3 regions of the Streptomyces sp. CO7 genome follow, and region 1 is predicted to be linked to each of the others. Evidence: riboswitches for the same ligand, from Rfam matches in the RefSeq annotation. Region 1 holds a riboswitch; each other region holds the start of a gene.
What was found. A riboswitch is a leader RNA that binds a small molecule or an ion and turns the genes downstream of it on or off. The one in region 1 is predicted to bind cyclic di-AMP.
Positions count from the first base shown of each region.

Region 2: it holds a riboswitch for cyclic di-AMP, as region 1 does, so the genes downstream of both, ACOV8S_RS16885 (NlpC/P60 family protein) here and ACOV8S_RS24915 (M23 family metallopeptidase) in region 1, are expected to answer to the same signal.
Region 3: it holds a riboswitch for cyclic di-AMP, as region 1 does, so the genes downstream of both, ACOV8S_RS02330 (M23 family metallopeptidase) here and ACOV8S_RS24915 (M23 family metallopeptidase) in region 1, are expected to answer to the same signal.

Region 1 covers NZ_JBRIOU010000008.1:14,158-21,105, forward strand. The annotation lists partial or broken gene trmB (tRNA (guanosine(46)-N7)-methyltransferase TrmB) at 1-495, shown strand, start outside; gene ACOV8S_RS24910 (aldo/keto reductase) at 516-1,460, opposite strand; gene ACOV8S_RS24915 (M23 family metallopeptidase) at 1,595-2,629, opposite strand; cyclic di-AMP (ydaO/yuaA leader) riboswitch at 2,641-2,780, opposite strand; gene ACOV8S_RS24920 (PP2C family protein-serine/threonine phosphatase) at 3,024-4,157, opposite strand; tRNA gene ACOV8S_RS24925 (tRNA-Met) at 4,299-4,372, opposite strand; gene ACOV8S_RS24930 (dihydrofolate reductase family protein) at 4,422-5,570, opposite strand; tRNA gene ACOV8S_RS24935 (tRNA-Lys) at 5,643-5,715, opposite strand; gene ACOV8S_RS24940 (DEAD/DEAH box helicase) at 5,857-6,948, opposite strand, start outside.
Region 2 covers NZ_JBRIOU010000004.1:900,815-907,762, reverse strand. The annotation lists gene ACOV8S_RS16895 (NlpC/P60 family protein) at 1-862, opposite strand, end outside; gene ACOV8S_RS16890 (hypothetical protein) at 1,239-1,592, shown strand; gene ACOV8S_RS16885 (NlpC/P60 family protein) at 1,717-2,877, opposite strand; cyclic di-AMP (ydaO/yuaA leader) riboswitch at 2,885-3,044, opposite strand; gene ACOV8S_RS16880 (hypothetical protein) at 3,303-4,586, opposite strand; gene ACOV8S_RS16875 (pyridoxamine 5'-phosphate oxidase family protein) at 5,466-5,951, shown strand; gene guaA (glutamine-hydrolyzing GMP synthase) at 6,032-6,948, opposite strand, start outside.
Region 3 covers NZ_JBRIOU010000002.1:94,417-101,364, forward strand. The annotation lists gene ACOV8S_RS02310 (DNA gyrase/topoisomerase IV subunit A) at 1-1,260, opposite strand, end outside; gene ACOV8S_RS02315 (hypothetical protein) at 1,387-1,830, opposite strand; gene ACOV8S_RS02320 (M16 family metallopeptidase) at 2,118-3,473, shown strand; gene ACOV8S_RS02325 (M16 family metallopeptidase) at 3,470-4,858, shown strand; cyclic di-AMP (ydaO/yuaA leader) riboswitch at 5,085-5,254, shown strand; gene ACOV8S_RS02330 (M23 family metallopeptidase) at 5,268-6,020, shown strand; gene ACOV8S_RS02335 (GntR family transcriptional regulator) at 6,204-6,911, shown strand.

The DNA of each region.
Region 1 (6,948 bases):
GGCGAGGCCACCGCCCAGATGGCCGCCGACGACCCGGCGACCAACATCCTCGCGGTGGACGTGCACACCCCGGGCCAGGGCAACCTCCTGAGCCTCGCCGAGAGGAGCGGGCTCGGCAACGTCCGCGTGGCCAACGGCGACGCGATCATCCTGCTCCGCGAGATGCTCACGCCCGACGCGCTGGCCGGGCTGCGCGTCTACTTCCCCGACCCCTGGCCCAAGAAGCGGCACCACAAGCGGCGGCTGATCCAGCCCGAGTTCCTGAACCTGGCCGCCGACCGGCTCCGCCGGGGCGCGGTGCTGCACTGCGCCACGGACTGGGAGCCGTACGCGGAGCAGATGATGGAGGTGCTGACCGCGCACCCCCGTTTCGCGAACACGCAGCCCGACGGGCACTTCGCGCCCCGGCCGGAGTTCCGTCCCCTCACCCGGTTCGAGGGTCAGGGACTGGACAAGGGACACGTCGTGCGCGACCTGCTCTTCCACCGGGTCTGAGGAACCGGCGGCGGGGCGGATCAGCCGGAGGCGGCGTCCAGCCGGGCCGTCTCCTCGTCGGTGAGCCGCAGGCCGGCGACCGCCGTGAGGGCGGGCAGCTGGTCCACCGTGCGGGCGGAGGCGATCGGCGCGACCACCGTCGGGCGGGCGGCCAGCCAGGCCAGGGCCACCGTGGCCGGGGACGCTCCGTGCGCCTCGGCGATCCCGTCGAGGGCGGCCAGGACGCGCCGGCCGCGTTCGCTCTCCAGGTGCCGGGCCGCTCCGGTCGCCCGGGGGCTGTCCACCGTCGTCCCCGGGCGGTACTTGCCGGTCAGGAAGCCGGACGCCAGCGCGTAGTACGGCACGGCGGCCAGGCCCGCCCGCTCGGCGACGTCGCGCAGGGGGCCTTCGTAGGTGTCGCGGGAGACCAGGTTGTAGTGCGGCTGGACGACCGTGTAGCGGGCGAAGCCCTCGCGCTCGGAGAAGTCCAGCGACTCCTGCAGCCGTTCGGCGGTGATGTTGGAGGCGCCGATCGCCCGCACCTTGCCCTCGCGGACCAGTTGGTCGAGGGCGAGCAGGATCTCCTCGACCGGCGTCCCGGGCTGGTCGAAGTGCGTGTAGTACAGGTCGATGTGGTCGGTGTCCAGCCGGCGCAGCGACGCCTCCGCCGCCGCCCTGATGTTGGCGGCCGACAGCCCGCGGTACTGCGGGTGCTGGCTCACCTTGGTGGCGATCACGACCTCGGAGCGGTTGCCGCGGGCCTTGAGCCACCTGCCGATGACGGTCTCCGACTCGCCGCCCTCGTTGCCCTCCACCCAGGCGGAGTAGGAGTCGGCGGTGTCGACGAAGTTGCCGCCCACCGCGGTGTACGCGTCGAGGACGGCGAAGGACTCCCGCTCGTCGGCGGTCCATCCGAAGACGTTGCCGCCGAGGGCGAGCGGGAACACCTCGAGGCCGGACGTACCCAGCTTGCGCAGTTCACTCATGACGGTGACCAACGCGTCCGGCCGGCCGCGCATTCCGGGGCGCAGCCGGCCGACCGCAGCGGTTCGAAGGTGTCGGGGATCGCAGGGCTACGGAGACGAGGAGAGGAACCCGCGGCCGAAGGGACCGGCGCCGGTCAGAGGTTGACGCCGCGTGCGGCCAACCAGGCCATCGGGTCGACGCCGTCGCCGCCGCCCGGGTGCACCTCGAGGTGCAGGTGCGGGCCGGTGACGTTGCCGGTCGCGCCCACCCGGCCGATGACATCGCCGGTGGACACCTTCTGGCCGACGCTGACGTTGATCGAGGACTGGTGGCAGTACCAGAGCTCGGTGCCGTCCTCGAGGGTGAGGATGGTCCGGTAGCCGTACGAGCCGGCCCAGCCGGCCTCGGTGACGGTGCCGGTGTGGACGGCCTTCAGCAGCGTGCCGGTGGGGGCCGCGAGGTCCAGGCCCGTGTGGTAGCCGGAGGACCACATGGAGCCGGCCTGCATGTAGGTGGAGGTGATCGTGTAGGAGGACGCCGGCGAGACGAAGCTGGCCGCCAGCTTGGCGATGCGCTCGGCCTCGGCCTTGGCCTTGGCCTCCTCCTCCGCCTTCTCGGCGGCGGCCTCGCGGGCCTGTGCCTCCGCCTTCTCCTTGGCCGCCTTCTCGGCGGCGGCCTGGGCGGCGGCCTCCTGGGCCTCCAGTACGGCCTGCGTCTCGGCCTCCTGCTCCTGCTGGGCGGCCTGCGCCATGATGCGGGTGCGCAGCGCCTCGCCGGCGTCGGCGGGGGAGGCGGTCTCGGCCGGGGCGACGCCCATCTCGCCGAGGACGCTGGGGGCCTGCTCCGCGGCCGCGGTTTCGGTCTCGTCGCCGCCGGGAAGCAGGGAGGTGACCGGGTCCAGCGAGGGCATCTGCGGCATGGTGATGTGCACCGGAGCCTTGCCGGGCGCGGCGGTGGCCATGCCACCCGCACCGACGGCGGCGATCACACCGACGCCGAGGACGGTGGAACTGCGGGCCAGGCCCCGCTGCTTGGCCACCCGGTGACGGCCTCTGGAGACCGTCCCCTCGCTGGGGTTCCACTCCTCGAAGGAGCCCTCGCCGGCGAACCCGGCGGGACCGTACGCGTCGGCGGCCACACGCTGGCTCGGCACGAAGGGCAGTTCAGGGGCAGGGGGGTTGGACGCCACGGGGGCGCGCTCCTTTCCTTCCGTCTCGCCTACCGGGTTAGCTGACGGGTTCGGAGCGGGAAGGTCTCCTACGCGCGTATACGGAGATACGCCCGATTCACCCCGGAAAGTGGTTCCCCGGTTCCCTCGCGGGATTCGGCAGAGCGCACGGAGCCGTCGCTTGTGACGGCTGGGACAGCCGCGCGCTGCGTTATCGAACGTTAATAGAAGCGGTGGCTCAATTCCAAGCCGTTCCTTCACATCGTCCGACCCTGTGGACTGAACCTATGGAGGTTCATCAGGGCGAAACGGACATGGCTTCGGTCACACGCCCACCGCCGCCTTGGCTTGATCGTTCCGCAGCGTTCCGCAGCGTCCCCGGCGGTCCCGGGTGCCGCTGGCGCGTCCGGGCCGGTCACAGGGTCCGTACGGCGAGCAGGGCCATGTCGTCCTCGACGTCTCCTCCTGAGTGCAGGGCCACGTCCTCGGACAGGAACCGCAGGAGGTCCTCCGGCTCCCGGAAGACCCGACCGTCCAGCCGCGCGACCGGGTCGTAGAACACCCCGTCCTCGTCCCGCGCCTCGGTCAGACCGTCGGTGTAGAAGAGCACCGTGGCGCCCGGCCGCAGCGGCACGGGCGGTCCGGGCCTGGGCGGCCCCGCGAGTTCCGAGAGGGCGAGCGGACTGCCGGACTCCCCCGGGTCCAGCAGCCGCGGCGGCGCACCGGGCTCCAGCAGCAGCGGCGGCGGATGACCGTGATTGACGATCGACACGCTCCGGCCGTCCCGGGAGAACTCGGCGAACACCGCCGTCACGAAGCCTTCCTGCTGCTCCAGCTCCACCGCCCGTCGGTCCCGCTCGCGCACCACCGCCTGCTCCATGTGCTCCGCGGCCTGCTCGATGGTGTCGGCCCGTTCCGCCACCTCGCGGAAGGCGCCGACGACGACCGCGACCGCGGCCACGGCCTCCATCCCCTTGCCGCGCACGTCCCCCAGCACCATCCGCACGCCGTGCGGGGTGTCGTGCACGGCGTAGAGATCGCCGCCGATGTTCGCCTCCTGCAGGGCGGCCTCGTACCGGGAGGCGATCCGCAGGGAGCCGATCCGCCGCTGCGGCGGCGGCATCACGGCCCGCATCGCCGCCTCGGCCATCTGCCGGGCGGACGCGAGGCGCAGGTCGACCCGGTGCACCGCGGTGTTCATGACGCAGGACAGCACCGAGACGATGACGACGGTGAAGAGCTCGGTGATCATCAGGGCGGGAGAGTCCGCGTCCCTTGTCAGCCGCACGTAGAGGGTGAGACCCGTCGACAGCAGTCCGATGCCCACCGTGGCGCGCAGGGTGTAAAGGGGGGCGGCGATCAACGGGGCGGCGGCGAAGAACGGTACGGCGGTCACGTCCCGCGGCGTCACACTGTCGTAGGCGAGGCCGAGGACCAGGGCCAGGAAGGGCAGCACCCGAAGCACCAGACGGGCGTAATGGATCCACCGCCGGCCCGGCCCGAGGGGCTCCTCGACCTCCGGATCCACCGGCCCGCCTCGCCTCAGCATGGAATCCATGGTCCCGTGCCGGGCCGGAAGCGGCGACCGCTGACCTCCGCCCGGATGAAGGCGGACGGACGGGCGCCTGAGCATGCGGACGCAAACACTCAGGGCCGGAATCCTTGAAGGATTCCGGCCCTGAGTCTTCAGTAGCGGGGACAGGATTTGAACCTGCGACCTCTGGGTTATGAGCCCAGCGAGCTACCGAGCTGCTCCACCCCGCGTCGTTGTGTCTTCACTGTACGACATGGCGCGGGGGAAAAGCGAATCGGTTCACGTCGCCCCGCCGAGCAGGTGGTGGTTGGGCCGCACGGCGCGCTCCTCGTACTCGGGCAGCAGCACCACCCGGACGCCGCCCGCCGCCAGTACCCCGCTGCCGTCCGCGGCCGCCACGAAGGTGTCGGGCTCCCGCCAGGCGGTGACCACCCGCCGCACCCCCGCGTCGAGGATCAGCCGCGCGCACGGGGCCGGCCGGGAGGCACGACGGGCACAGGGCTCCAGGCTGCTGTAGACGGTGGCCCCGGGCAGCCGCGGGTCGGCCGGGTCGATCTTGGCGAGCGCCGCCTCCTCCGCGTGGACCACCGGGTCGCCGCCCTCCCCGGAGTGGCCGCGGGCCAGCTCGGTCCCGTCCTCGGCCACCACCACCGCGCCCACGCTGAACGCGGTGCGCGACGGCGGGCACTCCCCGGCCAGGTCGCAGGCGAGGCCCAGCCAGTACCGGTCGGCTGCGGAGGCCGACGAACCCTCGCCCGGGGCGACCGGCCGGTAGTGGGCGAGCACCACGTCGCCCACCGGCCGGGTCTCCTCCAGCCGCAGCCGGCCCGGCGGGTAGCCGCCCGGACCGAAGAGCCGCGGCGCGCCCGGCTCACCGACCAGCAGCGGGGCCAGCGCCAGCTGGAGCTCGTCGGCGAGTCCGAGCCGCAGCAGCTGGGTGTGGACGCTGCCGCCTCCCTCCACCATCAGCCGCCGCACCCGGTACGCGGCGTGGAGGTGCTCCAGGACGGCCCGCCAGTCCAGTTCCGGTCCCACCGGGACCACCTCGGCGTCCTTTTGGCCACGCAGCGCCTCCTGCGCCCGCGATGCGCCCCCGTCGGTGGTGTAGACGGCCTTGCGGCCGCCGGTGCGCCAGAAGCGGGCCGCCGGGTCCAGTTCACCCGAACCGGTGACGAGCACCTTGAGCGGGAACTCCGGGAGCCCGGCGGCGGTGCGCGCGGCCCGCCGTTCGGGCGAGCGGACCACCAGCCGCGGGTCGTCGGCGCGCAGGGTGCCGGCCCCGATGAGGATCGCGTCGCTCGCGGCCCGCACCTCGTCGACCCGGTCGAAGTCCTCGGGGCCCGAGAGCAGCAGCCGCTCCGGGCCGGTGTCGTCGAGGCAGCCGTCGAGCGAGACGGCGGCGGAGAGCAGGACGTAGGGGTGCGGCATGGGGCGGCTCCGGGACGTGACGCGGCGCATGCTCCGGCCGGGGTCGGCCGGGCGCATGCGCCGCGTCAGAAGTAGGCCCTGTGGGACTCGAACCCACAACCAATGGATTAAAAGTCCACTGCTCTGCCAATTGAGCTAAGGGCCCATGGTGATGTTGCTGCCCCGAGCATAGCGGGAGGGGGCCTCCCGTCCGAGCGGGTATCCGGGGCCGGCGGCGCGCGGGAAGCGCGGAGGGCCCGCACGACGGGGGTCGTGCGGGCCCTCACAGGCGGTGTGCGCGGGCGCGTCAGCCGTTGCGCTTCCAGCGCGGCTTCTCGTCACGGCGGCCGAAGGAGCCACCGCGGTGGTCGTCACGACGGTCGTCGCGGCGGCCGAACGGACGGTCCGAGGTGCCGCCGGCGCGGAAGCCCGGGCGGTCGTCGCGGCGGTCGCGGTTGAACGGACGGTCGTTGCCGCGGAAGCCACCGCGGTCGTCACGACGCTCGAAGGAACGGCCGCCACGGTCGCCGCCGCGGTCGTCACGGTTGAACGGACGGTCACCACGGTCGTTGCCGCGGAACCCACCACGGTCGTCACGACGCTCGAACGAACGGCCACCACGGTCACCACCGCGGTCGTCACGACGCTCGAACGAACGGCCGCCACGGTCACCGCCACGGTCGTCACGGTTGAACGGACGGTCGCCACGGTCGTTGCCGCGGAACCCACCGCGGTCGTCACGACGCTCGAACGAACGGCCGCCACGGTCACCACCGCGGTCGTCACGACGCTCGAAGGGACGGCCGCCACGGTCGTCACGACGCTCGAAGGAACGGCCGCCACGGTCACCACCGCGGTCGTCACGACGCTCGAAGGAGCGGCCACCACGGTCGTCACGGTTGAACGGACGGTCGTCGCGACGCTCGGCGCGGTCGTCGCGGCGCTGCGGGCGGTCCTCACGCTCGGTGCGGTCGACCTGCTGGGCGCTCGGCTGCTCCGGCACGGAGACGGCGGCGGCCTCGGTGGCCTCCGCGGCCTCACGGACGACGGCGGCCTCGGCCAGCGCGGCCTCCGGGTCGTCCCCGCGCTCGCGGGCGGCCCGCGCGGTGAGGCGGTCGGCCTCGTCGCGCAGCTCGGCGGCGCGGCGCTGCAGACGCTCCAGCTCCTTGGTGAGCTGGGCGACCTCACGCTCGGCCTGGACGGCGGCGCCGGCCACCGACTCGGCCTGGAGCTCGGTCATCGAGCGGGCGCCGGTGATCTCGGCGACCTCGGGCTCGAAGGCGTTGCCGCTCTGGATGATGTGACGCGAGGCGTCGATGCCCGCGTCCTCCATCAGCCGGAAGATCTGGCGGCGCTGGTGCGGCAGCGACAGGGAGACCACGGTGCCGGTGCGGCCGGC
Region 2 (6,948 bases), on a different contig from region 1:
CCGAGCAGTCGAAGGCGTTGGGGCCGGTGGCGCCCCAGACGTACGGGCTGCCGAGCTTGCGCTGGGCGTAGGCGATGGCCGCCGCAGTGCGCGAGTTGGGCGCCGCGATCCGGCCGCCCGAACCGCCCGAGGTCTGCAGGCCGGTGGCCGCGGAGCCATTTCCATGGCCGTTCCCCTTGCCGTTCCCGTGCTGCCGGGACGGGCCTTCGGCGGTGCCGCCGCCGGTCCGGGCGGCCAGGCGCCGGCGCTCCTCGGCGGTGAGCTGGGAGAGCAGACGGCGGGCCTTGGTCAGCTTGGTGGTGACGGTCTTCTTGTGGCGTTCCGCCCGCTCCTGCTGGTCCTGCAGCTTCTCCAGTTCGGTCCGGGCCTCCTCACGCACCTCGTCCAGCTCGCGGATCTGCCGGGAGACGGAGGCGATCTCGGTGGCCTGGAGGGCTCCGGCTCGCTCGGCCATTCCGGCGTCCCGCAGGAAGCGGTCCGGGTCCGAGGAGAGCGCCAGTTGCATCGCGGGGCCGAGGCCGTTGCCCGAGCGGTACTGAGCGGCGGCTGCCGATCCCAGTGACTCGCGGGCGGCGTTGAGGTCCTCGGTGCGGCGGGCCGCCTCGTCCTGCAGCTTGTCGACCCGGCGTTCGGCGGCCTGGGTCCGCTCCTTCGCGCCGTTGTACTTCTCGGTGGCCGCCTCGGCCTCCCGGTAGAGCCGGTCGACCTCCTCGCGCACCTGCTCCGGGGTCGGCTTCGGCGCTGCGTGTCCGACGCCGTCCAGTCCTGCCGACGCGGCCGCACCCGCGAGAACCGCGGTGAGCAGGGTGCGGGCCCTGCTGCCGCTCCGCTTGTGCTGTGGGGGTTTGCGGTGCGCTGCCACGTCGAGTCCATGTCCTTCCGTACGTCCCGTCCCGGGCGGGACGGTCGCGCATCCGGCGGCGACCCGCACAGGGGAGGCGGGCCGCCGCCGGAGCCTTCGATGAGGTGTCCGACGCCGTCCCGGTCAGGACGACGGAGGGGGAGTCGGGCACCTGGAGGAGGACGCTAATCCGGTTCGTCACCATCCGGTAACGGTTTGTACGCAGATGAATGCAAAGAGTCACGATGGAGTGCGAGGGTGAAAGGCGCAGGTTCGATCTTGGTGGAACCGTGGGGCGGGATGACCGAATGCATACTTATGGGGCGGATGTGACGGGCGGGGTGCTACGAGCGGCCCGCCGCCGGAGCCCTCGACGGCGGTGGCTAGGCTCCCCGCCATGGACGTTCTCCTGCACATCTTCGTCGGTCTTCACATCATCGGAATCGCCGCGCTCCTCGGCGGCTTCTTCCACCAGATGAAGGCCATCGGTCAGGGCACCGCCCGCTTCACCCCGGGCATGCTGCACGGCGCCCTCACCATGCTGGTCACCGGCATCGTGCTGGTCGGCCTCAACGAGGCCCAGGGCGGCTCGGTCAACCACATCAAGATCGGCATCAAGCTGCTGCTGCTGATCGTGATCCTCGGCCTGGTCTACGTGAAGCGGGACGAAGAGCGGGTGGACAAGGGGCAGTTCGCCCTGGTGGGTGCGCTGACCATGGTGAACATCTTCATCGCGGTGCTGTGGACGTGATCCGGCGCCGGTGAGCCGGTGACGCAGGTACACGGACGGCCCGCACGCATCGAGCGTGCGGGCCGTCCGCGCGGTACGTCAGCGTTCGGCCTTCAGCCTCGGCCGTCCGCGTATGTCCGTCCGGTCAGGCGGGGCGGACGATGCTGTGGATGGAGCCCTCGCCGTCGTAGTAGATCGACTCCTCGCGCACGTACGTGCCGGGCTTGGGGGCGTGGATCATCATGCCCCCGCCGATGTAGAGGCCCACGTGGGTGACGTCGTCGTAGAAGAAGACCAGGTCGCCGGGCCGGGCCTCGGAGACGGGGACGGCGGTTCCGGCGTTCACCTGGTCGTAGGTGGTGCGCGGCAGGTCCACGCCGGCGGACTTCCAGGCGGCCTGGGTGAGGCCGGAGCAGTCGTAGGAGTCCGGTCCGGTCGCGCCCCAGACGTACGGCAGGCCGATCTTCGCCTCGGCGAAGGTGACCGCCTTCTGCCCCAGTGAGGTGGAAGCCTCCGTGGTGCCGCCGGAGCCGGTACCCGAGCCGCTGCCGCCGGCGGTCTCCTCGGCCTCCTGCTCGGCGAGCGCCTCCTCGCGGGCCTTCTCCTCGGCCGCCTGCTGCTCGGCCAGCTCCTCCGCCTTCCGGCGCGCCTCCTCCTCCTTCTTCCGCTCGATCTCGGCGAGCCGCGCCTTCTCCTCGGCGGTCAGCTCGGCCAGGAGTTCACGGGCGTCGGTGAGCTTCGCCTGGACGGTCGCCTTGCTGGTGCGCAGCTTCTTCTCGGAGGAGTTGAGCGTCTTCAGGCTCTCGGTGGCCTCCTGCCGCTTCTCGGCGGTGTCCGCCTGTCTCTCCACGTACTCCTCGACAGCGTCCTGCTGGCGACCGGTCAGGCGGTCCATCAGCTGGGCCTGGTCGAAGTAGTCCTGGGGCGCGTCGGAGAGGAGGAAGGTGGCGGTGTCGGGGAGGGCCGTGCCGGAGCGGTACTGGGCGGCGGCGTACGAACCGAGCTTCTCGCGGGCCTCGTTCAGTTCCTCGGTGCGCTCGGCGACCTCGTCGAGCAGCTTGTCGAGGTCCTTGCGCTGCTTCTCGCTCTGTTCCTTGGCCGAGTTGTACTTCTCGGTGGCGGCCTCGGCCTGGCGGTAGAGGCGGTCGACCTTCTCCTGCACCTCTTCGAGGCCGGGGCGGTCGGACGGCGCGGCCTGTGCGGTCTGGGCGAGCAGGGCCACGGAGGTGAGGGCGACGGTCGCCAGCGCGGGGGTGCGTATGCCCGCGAGCAGGCCGGCCGGGCGGGGCTTTCGGTGCGACGCCAAGGCGGCGACTCCTTCCGTCTCCCGCCTACCGGGTTAGCTGTCGGGTTCGGGCGTGACGTCCGGAAGGATTGCCCTACGGTCCGGCGGGGCGGCCGAACCGATTCACCCCAGGTGGTGCGTGCGGGTCCCCGGCTCCGGCGCGCGGCCGGACTCGGCGGGGGCCGCACGGACCTGCGAGGTTCGCCGGTCGGGATCGGACGGCCCGCGGGCACGTTAGCCAACCTGTGGGGTCCCTGTGAAGGACGGTGTTCGATATGCCCGATACGTTTTCGTGACCTTGGGGTGAGCGTGGCGTTGTGTGACGGGCATGCGGCGTGCGGTCACCGCCAGCGCGCCGCCCGCATCAGGCGCCGCCCGCGCCGTGCGCCGCCCGCGCCACGCGCCGTGCGCCCACGCGGAGCCCGCGCACGGTTCGCCGGGCGGTGTCACTCGGTGATGTCGACGACCACCTTGTTGGTCTCCAGCCCCGCGGCCGTCACGACCTGGACCTCGACCCGGCCGGGTTCCACGTCGGCCGGCACCGGGACGGTCAGCACCGTGTCGGACGGGTTGCTGAAGCCGCCCGCGACCGGGACCAGCGGCACGTGGACGTTGACCGCTCCTATCCGGACGACCATCCGCGACAGCCGGTCCGCGCTCTGCGCCCCCGGCGGGACGAAGCCCGCGCCACGGATCTCGATGTCGTCGCCGGTGCGGATCGGACCGTCCAGGTCACCTGCCTCGCGCGCCCGCACCACGGAGAGGACGACCGCGCGCCCGCCCTCCGCGTACTTGCCCGCCAGGTACGTCGCCGCCGACACCAGCACCACCACGGCCAGCCCCCACGGCAGGTCGGGCAGCTGCTCGGGGCGCCGGGCCAGCCGGACCAGGCCGAAGACCAGCGCCACGGCGGAGATCACCACGTACTGGATGTCGGCGAAGCTGCCCCGGCCGGAGTCGTCGGTCAGCAGGTCGGCGGCACGGGGCCGGTGGGCGCGGACCTTCTGGAGCCGCTGCCCCTGCACCCGCAGGCTCACCACCCGCCGGACCAGCACCGCGATGGCACAGACCACGGCCAGCACCGTCACCACACCCGCGCCCCGGGCCAGTTCCAGACCGGCGATCAGCTCGTCGCGCCTGCGGTGCCCGGAGGCGGCGGCCAGCTGACCGGCCAGCGTGAGCACGGCGAAGGCGGTGAACAGCACCCACGCGGCGGCCACCGCCCGGGAGGTGGACAGGCGGTTGTCCTCGCCGATCACCGGGGCGAGCACCCCGCCCTTGTCCCGGTGGAACCAGGAAGCCGCGGAAAGTGCGGTGCCCGTCAGCAGCGCGGCCAGCAGTCCGGCCGTGCGCGCCGAGGTCCAGCCGGCGCCGATCGCCGTGAGTGCCTGGACCAGCAGCAACACCACCGCCGCGCCCCACACCGCGTACAGCGTGGTCCGCCACAGCCGGGCAAGCCACGCCTGCCCCTCGGACCGGCTCCGCTCGGCCACTTCGGCCGCGGACTGGGTGAGCTCGTCGGAGACCCACTGCCGGGAGGCGGAGGCCGAATGGGCGACCGCGGCCGGCAACCCCTTCCCTGCGGCGAACTCGTCCCGCTGGTGGAGGAAGGCCGCCACGGCCTTCCGATGCCCCGCACGCGCCCCGTGCGGGCAGTCCCCGCACGTGCAGCCGCCCCCGTGGGCGTCCTTCGCCGCGTCGGCGCCCTGCCTCGCCTCCTGCACCGCCACGCCGTGTCCGCCTTCCCGCACCCGATCGTCCCTACGGCAACTCCGCTGCCGAGTAGGGGAATTGTGCCGTACCGCCCGCCCCGTCCGGTCCCCGGGGCCCACGTCGGCGCGGGCATGCGGGGGAACCAGAGGCCCACGCTTCGGCCTCTTCCTGCACAACCGTCCCGGGGGGCTGCGGGTCTCGGGTAGGACACAAGATTTTCGACTTGTTCGGAGCTGCTGGTGAACGCCCTGCACGACCCCCGTCTCGTCGACCTCATGCGGCAGGTCGCCGCGGGAGCGTCCACGGTGGTGATCCGTGATTCCGCCGCCCACCCGCAGAAGTCGGCCGCCGTGCTGGTGCACATCGCCGAGTGCTACGGATACCGCTACTCCCACCTGCGGGTGGAGCGCCGGTTCATCGAGCACACGGTCGTCCTCGTCCTGGACCGGGACCCCTCGCCCGACGGTAGGCGTCGTGCCGCGGCCACCATGGCGACCCTTCCACCCGCTTTCGGAGGGATGTTCCCGGGGATGAGGCCCGGCCGGTTGCCCGACCGGCCCGAGGCCGAGGGCCAGTTGGACCTGATCCGGGCCCACGTCAGGTTCGAGACGCTGACCCGGCTTCCTGCGCGCCGTGCGCACCTCGTCGGCTGGGTGTCCAGCGCGGTGGTCCTCCTGCCGGCAGTGCTGACGGGGGAGTACCTGTTCCTGGGGGCGATGGCTCTCCTCGTGCTGCTGCCGGTGTACGGGGGGATCGCGTACAACCGTCTGCACCGCCGGGTGCTCTCCCGTCGGCTGACGGCCGCCGGCTGCGTACCAGTCCTGGCGGAGGACGGACGGCCCGGTTTCTCGCGGAGCGTGCCGAGCGGCTTCGGGGTGGAGGGCAGACTGACGGCCATGACGAGCATCACCGACTGGGCAGCGTTCTCCCTGGCCGAACCCGAACTCGCCGAGGTGGTCGAGAAGCGGTTCGGCGACTTCACCCACCACGTCCTCGCCACCCTCCGCAGTGACGGGTCACCCCGCACCACCGGCATCGAGGTGCGCTTCCTGGACGGCGACCTCTGGCTCGGCATGATGCCGGGCTCGCTGAAGGCCCGGGACCTGCTGCGCGACCCGCGCTTCAACCTGCAGGCCAACCCGGGTCCGGGCGTGGGGATGGGCGGCGGCGACGTTCGGGTCGCCGGCCGTGCGGTCCCGGTCGAGGACGGTGAGGCCCGCAGCCGGTACGTCGGCGAGGTCTCCCCGCCCGACCCGGACGCCTTCCACCTGTTCCGCGTCGACCTCACGGAGGTGGTGCGGGTGTCCGTGGAGAACGACGAGTACATGGTCGTGCAGACCTGGAAGCCGGGCGAGCCGCTCCGCAGCGTGCGCCGGACGTGACCGCCGACACGTGACCACGACGACGGGGCGCCGTCCGGCTGTCCGGACGGCGCCCCGTCGTCACGCGGTGGCGGGAGAGGTCACTCCCACTCGATGGTGCCCGGCGGCTTGGACGTGACGTCCAGCACGACGCGGTTGACGTCACGCACCTCGTTGGTGATGCGGGTGGAGATCTTCTCCAGCACCTCGTAGGGCAGCCGCGACCAGTCGGCCGTCATGGCGTCCTCGGAGGAGACCGGGCGCAGCACGATCGGGTGGCCGTAGGTGCGGCCGTCGCCCTGGACGCCGACGCTGCGGACGTCCGCGAGCAGGACCACCGGGCACTGCCAGATCAGGCTGTCCTGGCCGGCCGCGGTGAGCTCCTCGCGGGCGATGGCGTCGGCCTCGCGCAGCAGGTCCAGGCGCTCCTTGGTGACCTCGCCGACGATGCGGATGCCGAGGCCGGGGCCCGGGAAGGGCTGGCGCTGGACGATCTCCTCCGGCAGGCCGAGCTCCTGGCCGACCATCCGGACCTCGTCCTTGAACAGCTGGCGCAGCGGCTCGATCAGCTTGAACTCGAGGTCCTCCGGCAGGCCGCCCACGTTGTGGTGGGACTTGATGTTGGCCGTGCCGGTGCCGCCGCCGGACTCGACGACGTCCGGGTACAGGGTGCCCTGGACCAGGAACTCCACGGGCTGGTCGCCCGGGGCCTCGGCGACGATCTCGGCCTGTGCCTGCTCGAAGACGCGGATGAACTCGCGCCCGATGATCTTGCGCTTCTCCTCGGGGTCGCTGACGCCCTTCAGCGCGTCGAGGAAGCGCTCCTCGGCGTCGACGACCTTGAGCTCCACGCCGGTGGCGGCGACGAAGTCCTTCTCGACCTGCTCGGTCTCGCCCTTGCGCATCAGGCCGTGGTCGACGTACACGCAGGTCAGCTGCTTGCCGATGGCCTTCTGGACCAGCGCCGCGGCGACCGCGGAGTCCACACCGCCGGACAGGCCGCAGATGGCGCGCTTGT
Region 3 (6,948 bases), on a different contig from region 1:
CTTGGCCTGGGCGGAGTTGTCGCTGGAGCGGATCAGCCGGATGACCTCGTCGATGTCGATGAGCGCGGTCAGCAGGCCCTCGACCAGGTGCAGCCGGTCGCGCTTCTTGCCGCGGCGGAACTCCGAGCGGCGGCGCACCACGGTGAAGCGGTGGTCGAGGTAGACCTCGAGGAGCTCCTTGAGGCCGAGCGTGAGTGGCTGGCCGTCCACCAGGGCGACGTTGTTGATGCCGAAGGACTCCTCCATCGGCGTCAGCTTGTACAGCTGCTCCAGCACGGCCTCGGGGACGAAGCCGTTCTTGATCTCGATGACCAGGCGCAGGCCGTGCTCGCGGTCGGTGAGGTCCTTGACGTCGGCGATGCCCTGGACCTTCTTGGAGCTCACCAGGTCCTTGATCTTGGCGATCACCTTCTCGGGGCCCACCGAGAAGGGCAGTTCGGTGACGACCAGGCCCTTGCGGCGGGCGGTGACCTGCTCGACGGCGACCGTCGCGCGGATCTTGAAGGTGCCGCGGCCCTTCTCGTAGGCGTCACGGATGCCGGACAGGCCGACGACGCGGCCGCCGGTGGGCAGGTCCGGGCCGGGGACGTGCTTCATCAGCGCGTCGAGGTCGGCGTGGGGGTACCGGATCAGGTGCCGCGCGGCGGCGACGACCTCGCCGAGGTTGTGCGGCGGCATGTTGGTCGCCATGCCCACGGCGATGCCGGAGGCGCCGTTGACCAGCAGGTTCGGGAAGGCGGCGGGCAGCGCCACCGGCTCCCGCTCCTGGCCGTCGTAGTTGGGCTGGAAGTCGACCGTGTTCTCGTCGATCGACTCCGTCATCAGGCTCGTCGCGTCGGCCATCCGGGCTTCGGTGTACCGCATGGCGGCCGGCGGGTCGTCGTTGCCGAGGGAGCCGAAGTTGCCGTGACCGTCGACCAGCGGGACGCGCATCGAGAACGGCTGGGCGAGCCGGACCAGCGCGTCGTAGATCGACGTGTCGCCGTGCGGGTGGAGCTTGCCCATGACCTCGCCGACGACGCGGGCGCACTTCACGTACCCGCGGTCGGGGCGCAGGCCCATCTCGTTCATCTGGTAGACGATCCGCCGGTGCACCGGCTTGAGACCGTCACGCGCGTCGGGCAGCGCGCGGGAGTAGATGACCGAGTAGGCGTACTCGAGGAAGGAGCCCTGCATTTCGTCCACGACGTCGATGTCGAGGATTCGCTCCTCGAAAGCATCGTCATCGGGTCGCGCTGTCTTCGTGCTGCGGCGGGCCATCGCTGCCGGGCTCCTTCACGGTCTTGCGAGCATGAACGGGGACTGTCGCGCACCATTGTGGCCCTCGCCGCCGACACCTCGGACCGCGCCCCCGCCGGTGGCGCCCCGGGACGGGGCGCCCGGGGGTCAGGCCCGGCGCAGGCTGTCGATCATTCCTCCCCATTCCGGCCCGTCCCACTCGATCACGACGGCGGAGCCGTCGGACTTCATCTTCAGGGTTCCCTTCGTGCGCGCGGGATCCGGCTTCGCGCAGTCGAGGGTGATCCGCGGCTTGTCGGTGCCGAAGCCTTCGAGGGAGCCCGGGCAGGCGAGCTCACCGGTGGTGGCGACCTTCTCCCCGGTGATCTTCAACGTCTCGACGGGGCTGTCGTTGATGGGACGCCAGGTGCCGTCGAACCCCTTCTCCGGGGCCGCGGCCTGCGAGGACCGCTCGGCCGGCTGCGAGGCCTTCGGAGCGGCCTTCGAGGTGGCCGGGCCCTTCGCCCCGTCGTCGCCGTCGGGGTCGGAGCAGCCGGAGAGGAGCAGAGCGCCCAGTCCCAGGAGGGCGGCGGCGGTCAAGGCCTTGCGCATGGAACGTCCTTTCACTTCATTCACGGCGGACGACGCCGGCCGGTGGACGGCGCCCATCCCAGCACACCCGCGCGTCCCGGGGCGATCGGGGTCGCGGCCGCCGGAGCGGCCGGCCGACGGGACCGCCGAGCGGCCGTCCACGCGGCCGGCGAAGCTCCCGGCGGGCCGGAGTGTCCCCGGATCGGGCGGCAATGTGACGTATCGGGAACCTCACGGCAACCGCCCTCGGTTGCATAGAGTGACAGGCAGTCCGGACACACAAGTTTCAGGCGAGCGAAGGGACGTACATGCCCATGGGTCACACGGCCACAGCCGAGGCAGGCTCAGGAGGCCTCACAGCTACCGAGCACCGCCTTGCCAACGGGCTCCGCGTGGTGCTCTCGGAGGACCACCTGACCCCGGTCGCCGCGGTGTGCCTCTGGTACGACGTCGGCTCCCGGCACGAGGTCCAGGGCCGCACCGGCCTCGCCCACCTCTTCGAGCACCTGATGTTCCAGGGCTCGGCCCAGGTGAAGGGCAACGGTCACTTCGAGCTGGTGCAGGGAGCCGGAGGTTCCCTCAACGGCACCACCAGCTTCGAGCGCACCAACTACTTCGAGACCATGCCGGCCCACCAGCTGGAGCTCGCGCTCTGGCTGGAGGCCGACCGGATGGGCTCCCTGCTCACCGCCCTCGACGACGAGTCGATGGAGAACCAGCGCGACGTCGTCAAGAACGAGCGCCGCCAGCGGTACGACAACGTCCCCTACGGCACGGCCTTCGAGAAGATCTTCGCGCTGGCCTACCCCGAAGGCCATCCGTACCACCACACCCCGATCGGCTCCATGGCCGACCTGGACGCGGCCACCCTGGAGGACGCCCGCGCGTTCTTCCGCACCTACTACGCGCCCAACAACGCGGTGCTGTCGGTGGTCGGCGACATCGACCCGGAGCAGACCCTCGCCTGGGTCGAGAAGTACTTCGGCTCCATCGCCTCCCACGACGGCAAGCCCGCCCCGCGGGACGGAGCGCTGCCGGAGGTCGTCGGCGGGGAGATCCGCGAGGTCGTGCGCGAGGAGGTCCCGGCCCGCGCCCTGATGGCCGGCTACCGCCTGCCCGAGGACGGCACCCGCGCCTGCGACGCCGCCGACGTGGCGCTGACCATCCTCGGCTACGGCGAGTCCTCCCGCCTCTACAACCGCCTGGTGCGCCGCGACCGCACCGCGGTGACGGCCGGTTTCGGCCTGTTGCGACTGGCTGGAGCGCCCTCGCTGGGCTGGCTCGACGTCAAGACCTCCGGCGACGTCGAGGTGCCGGTGATCGAGGCCGCCGTCGACGAGGAGCTGGCCCGGCTCGCCGCCGAGGGCCCGACGGCCGAGGAGATGGAGCGCGCCCAGGCCCAGCTGGAGCGCGAGTGGCTGGACCGCCTCGGCACGGTCTCCGGCCGCGCCGACGAACTGTGCCGGTACGCCGTCCTGTTCGGCGACCCGCAGCTCGCGCTGACCGCCGTGGAGCGGGTCCTGGAGGTGACGGCGGAGGAGGTCCAGGAGGTCGCCAAGGCCCGCCTGCGCCCCGACAACCGCGCGGTCCTGGTGTACGAACCGATCACTCCCGAGGGCGCGGACGCCGACGGCGACGAGGACGAAGAGGAGGAGGCCAAGTGACCGACCTGGCCACCATGGAGTTCCACCCCCAGCCGCAGGCCGGCGAGCCCAAGCCGTGGGCGTTCCCCGCGCCCGAGCGCGGCGCCCTCGACAACGGCCTGACCGTCCTGCGCTGCCACCGCCCCGGTCAGCAGGTCGTGGCCGTCGAGGTGCTGCTGGACGCCCCGCTGGACGCCGAGCCGCTCGGCCTGGACGGCGTCGCCACCATCATGGCGCGCGCCTTCGCGGAGGGCACCGACAAGCACTCCGCCGAGGACTTCGCCGCCGAACTCGAGCGGTGCGGCGCCACGCTGGACATGCACGCGGACCACCCCGGCGTGCGGGTCTCCCTGGAGGTCCCCGCCTCCCGGCTGCCCAAGGCGCTGGGCCTGCTGGCCGACGCGCTGCGCGCCCCGGCGTTCGCCGAGGACGAGGTCTCCCGCCTGGTGCGCAACCGGCTCGACGAGATCCCGCACGAGCTGGCCAACCCGGCCCGCCGTGCCGCCAAGGAGCTCTACAAGGAGCTCTTCCCGGCGAACTCGCGGATGGCGCGCCCCCGTCAGGGCACCGAGGAGACCGTCGAGAAGATCGACGCGGCCGCCGTGCGCGCCTTCTACGAGCGGCACGTCCGTCCGGCCACCTCGACCGCCGTGGTGGTCGGCGACCTCACCGGCGTCGACCTGGACGCCCTGCTGGCCGAGACCCTGGGCGCCTGGAAGGGCTCCCAGGCCGCTCCGCGCCCGGTGCCGGCGGTGACGTCGGACGACACCGGCCGCGTGGTGATCGTGGACCGTCCCGGCTCCGTCCAGACGCAGTTGCTGATCGGCCGCACCGGGGCGGACCGCCACGACCGCGTGTGGCCGGCCCAGGTGCTCGGCACCTACTGCCTGGGCGGCACGCTGACCTCCCGCCTGGACAAGGTCCTGCGCGAGGAGAAGGGCTACACGTACGGCGTCCGCGCCTTCGGGCAGGTCCTGCGCTCCGCTCCCGACGGTTCGGGCGCCGCGATGCTGGCGATCAGCGGGTCGGTGGACACCCCCAACACCGGCCCCGCGCTGCAGGATCTGTGGCAGGTGCTGCGCACCCTCGCCGAGGGCGGCCTGACCGACGCCGAGCGGGACACCGCCGTGCAGAACCTGGTGGGCGTGGCGCCGCTCAAGTACGAGACGGCCGCCGCGGTCGCCGGCACGTTGGCCGACCAGGTGGAGCAGCACCTGCCGGACGACTTCCAGGCGACGCTCTATCAGCAGCTCGTCGCCACCGGCACGGTGGAGGCCACCGCGGCCGTGGTGAGCGCCTTCCCGGTGGACCGTCTGGTGACGGTCCTGGTCGGCGACGCCGCGCAGATCGCCGGCCCGGTGCGCGAGCTGGGCATCGGCGAGGTGACCGTGGTGAGCGCCGAGTAGCGGCCCGTCCAGGCCGGTTTCGGGCCCCGGTGAGCCTTACGGCCGCCGGGGCCCGCTTCGTTCGGCCCGGCACCGGCTCGTCCGCGAGCGTGCGATGCGCGTAGAAGGGTCCGGTTTGCCCTGTGGCGTGCGCTACAAAAGTCTTGATCCGTTTGTTATCCGATTGATCACCCAACTAGCTTCGATCCGGCTGCCCGCCACACCTGTGCTCCGCATCCGCGGCGCCGGGCAGTCATCGCCTAATCCCCGTACGGCGCGAGCCAGGGGAGCCGGGGACCCACCCGAGCGGTACCCCTGGGGTGAATCGGGCGCCTTCCGCACCGCGGGAGGAACCCGTAGGAGACCTTCCTGCTCCGAACCCGACAGCTAACCCGGCAGGCGAGAGGGAAGGAAAGGACTCAGCCACTTCATGGCGTTCAACTGCGCCCCCGGCAGGCATCGTCGTCCCGGCCGGACCAGCCGCACCACCGCCGGCCTGGCAGGCCTCGCCGCTCTCACCACCACCGGCGTCGTCGGCACCCTGGCCAGCCCCGCCGTCGCGGCGGAGACCCCCGCCGAGACCAGCGGCCTGCTCCCCGTCGTCACCATCGGCGACACCGTCGCCGAGCAGATCGACGAGCAGGCCGAGGCCCAGGAGCGGGCCGCCGTCGAGGCCGCCGCCCGCGCCGCGGCCGCCGAGAAGGCCCGCGCCGAGCGCGAGGCCGCCGAGGAGCGCGCCGCCCGCGAGGCCGAGCGTGAGCGCCTCCGCCGTCTCAACATGTTCGTCAGCCCGATCGCCGGGTCGTACGTCTCCACCTCCTACCAGGCGGGCGGCGGCATCTGGTCCTCCGGCAGCCACACCGGCATCGACTTCCACGCCGCCTCCGGCACCCCGGTCCGCTCCGTGGGCCGCGGCACCGTCGTCGAGGCCGGCTGGGGCGGCGCCTACGGCTACCAGGTCGTCATCAAGATGCACGACGGCACGTACACCCAGTACGGCCACCTGTCCTCGGTCAGCGTGGCCGTCGGCCAGGCGGTCACCCCGGGCGCCCACATCGGCCGCTCCGGCGCCACCGGCAACGTCACCGGCCCGCACCTGCACTTCGAGGCCCGCACCTCCCCGGAGTACGGCAGCGACATCGACCCCGTCGCCTACCTCCGCTCCCACGGCGTGAACCTCTGACGCCACCCGCGCGAATGCCCCCCGCCCCGGTTTCCGGGACGGGGGGCTTTTTCGTCGTTCCGGACGGTATCCGGGCGCACCGGGCGGGGGAGCGGCCGAAAATTCCCTCTCCCGCGTGACTTCCCGTCGGAAATTCACGCCCATTGCCTTAGAGTCGCCTTATTCATCGAGGCGGAGGTCGGCATGCGTATTCCCGCGCATTCGGTATGCACGGCGATCCGGGACGACATCGTCGCCGGGGTCCACGAGCGCGGGAGCCGGCTGACCGAGGAACTCCTCGCCCGCCGCTACGGCGTCTCCCGCGTACCGGTCCGCGAGGCGCTGCGCACCCTGGAGGCCGAGGGTTTCGTGGTGACCCGGCGGCACGCCGGGGCCTGCGTGGCGGAGCCGACCGAGCAGGAGGCCGCCGACCTGCTGGAGATGCGGCTGCTGCTGGAGCCGCTGGGCGCCGCCCGGGCCGCCCAGCGGCGCACCGAGGCCCACCTCAAGGTGCTCCGTGGCCTGGTCAGACTGGGTCAGGAGCGGGCCCGGCGCGGGTACGGGGAGGAGTTGCGGTCGCTGGGCGGCTGGTTCCACGAGACGCTGGCCCAGGCCTGCGGGAGCGCCGCGCTGACCGCCACGCTCACCCAGCTGCGGCACAAGATCGCCTGGATGTACGCGCTCGACCCGCTGCCCGCGCCCGTGGAGACCTGGGCGGAGCACGGCGCCATCGTGGACGCCGTGGCCCGCGGCGACGGGGAGCGGGCCCGGCAGGTGACCGCCCTGCACACCGAGCGCTCCGCCGAGCTGTACCGGCTGCGCATTCCCGGCCAGAACCGCGGGGGCGCGGCGCGCCCGGACGGCGTGAGGACCTCGCAACATGCCGTAAACATGAATGGCCTCCGTAATTAACAAGAGGGCCGTATACAAGAAGCGGGTGCAATTTCCC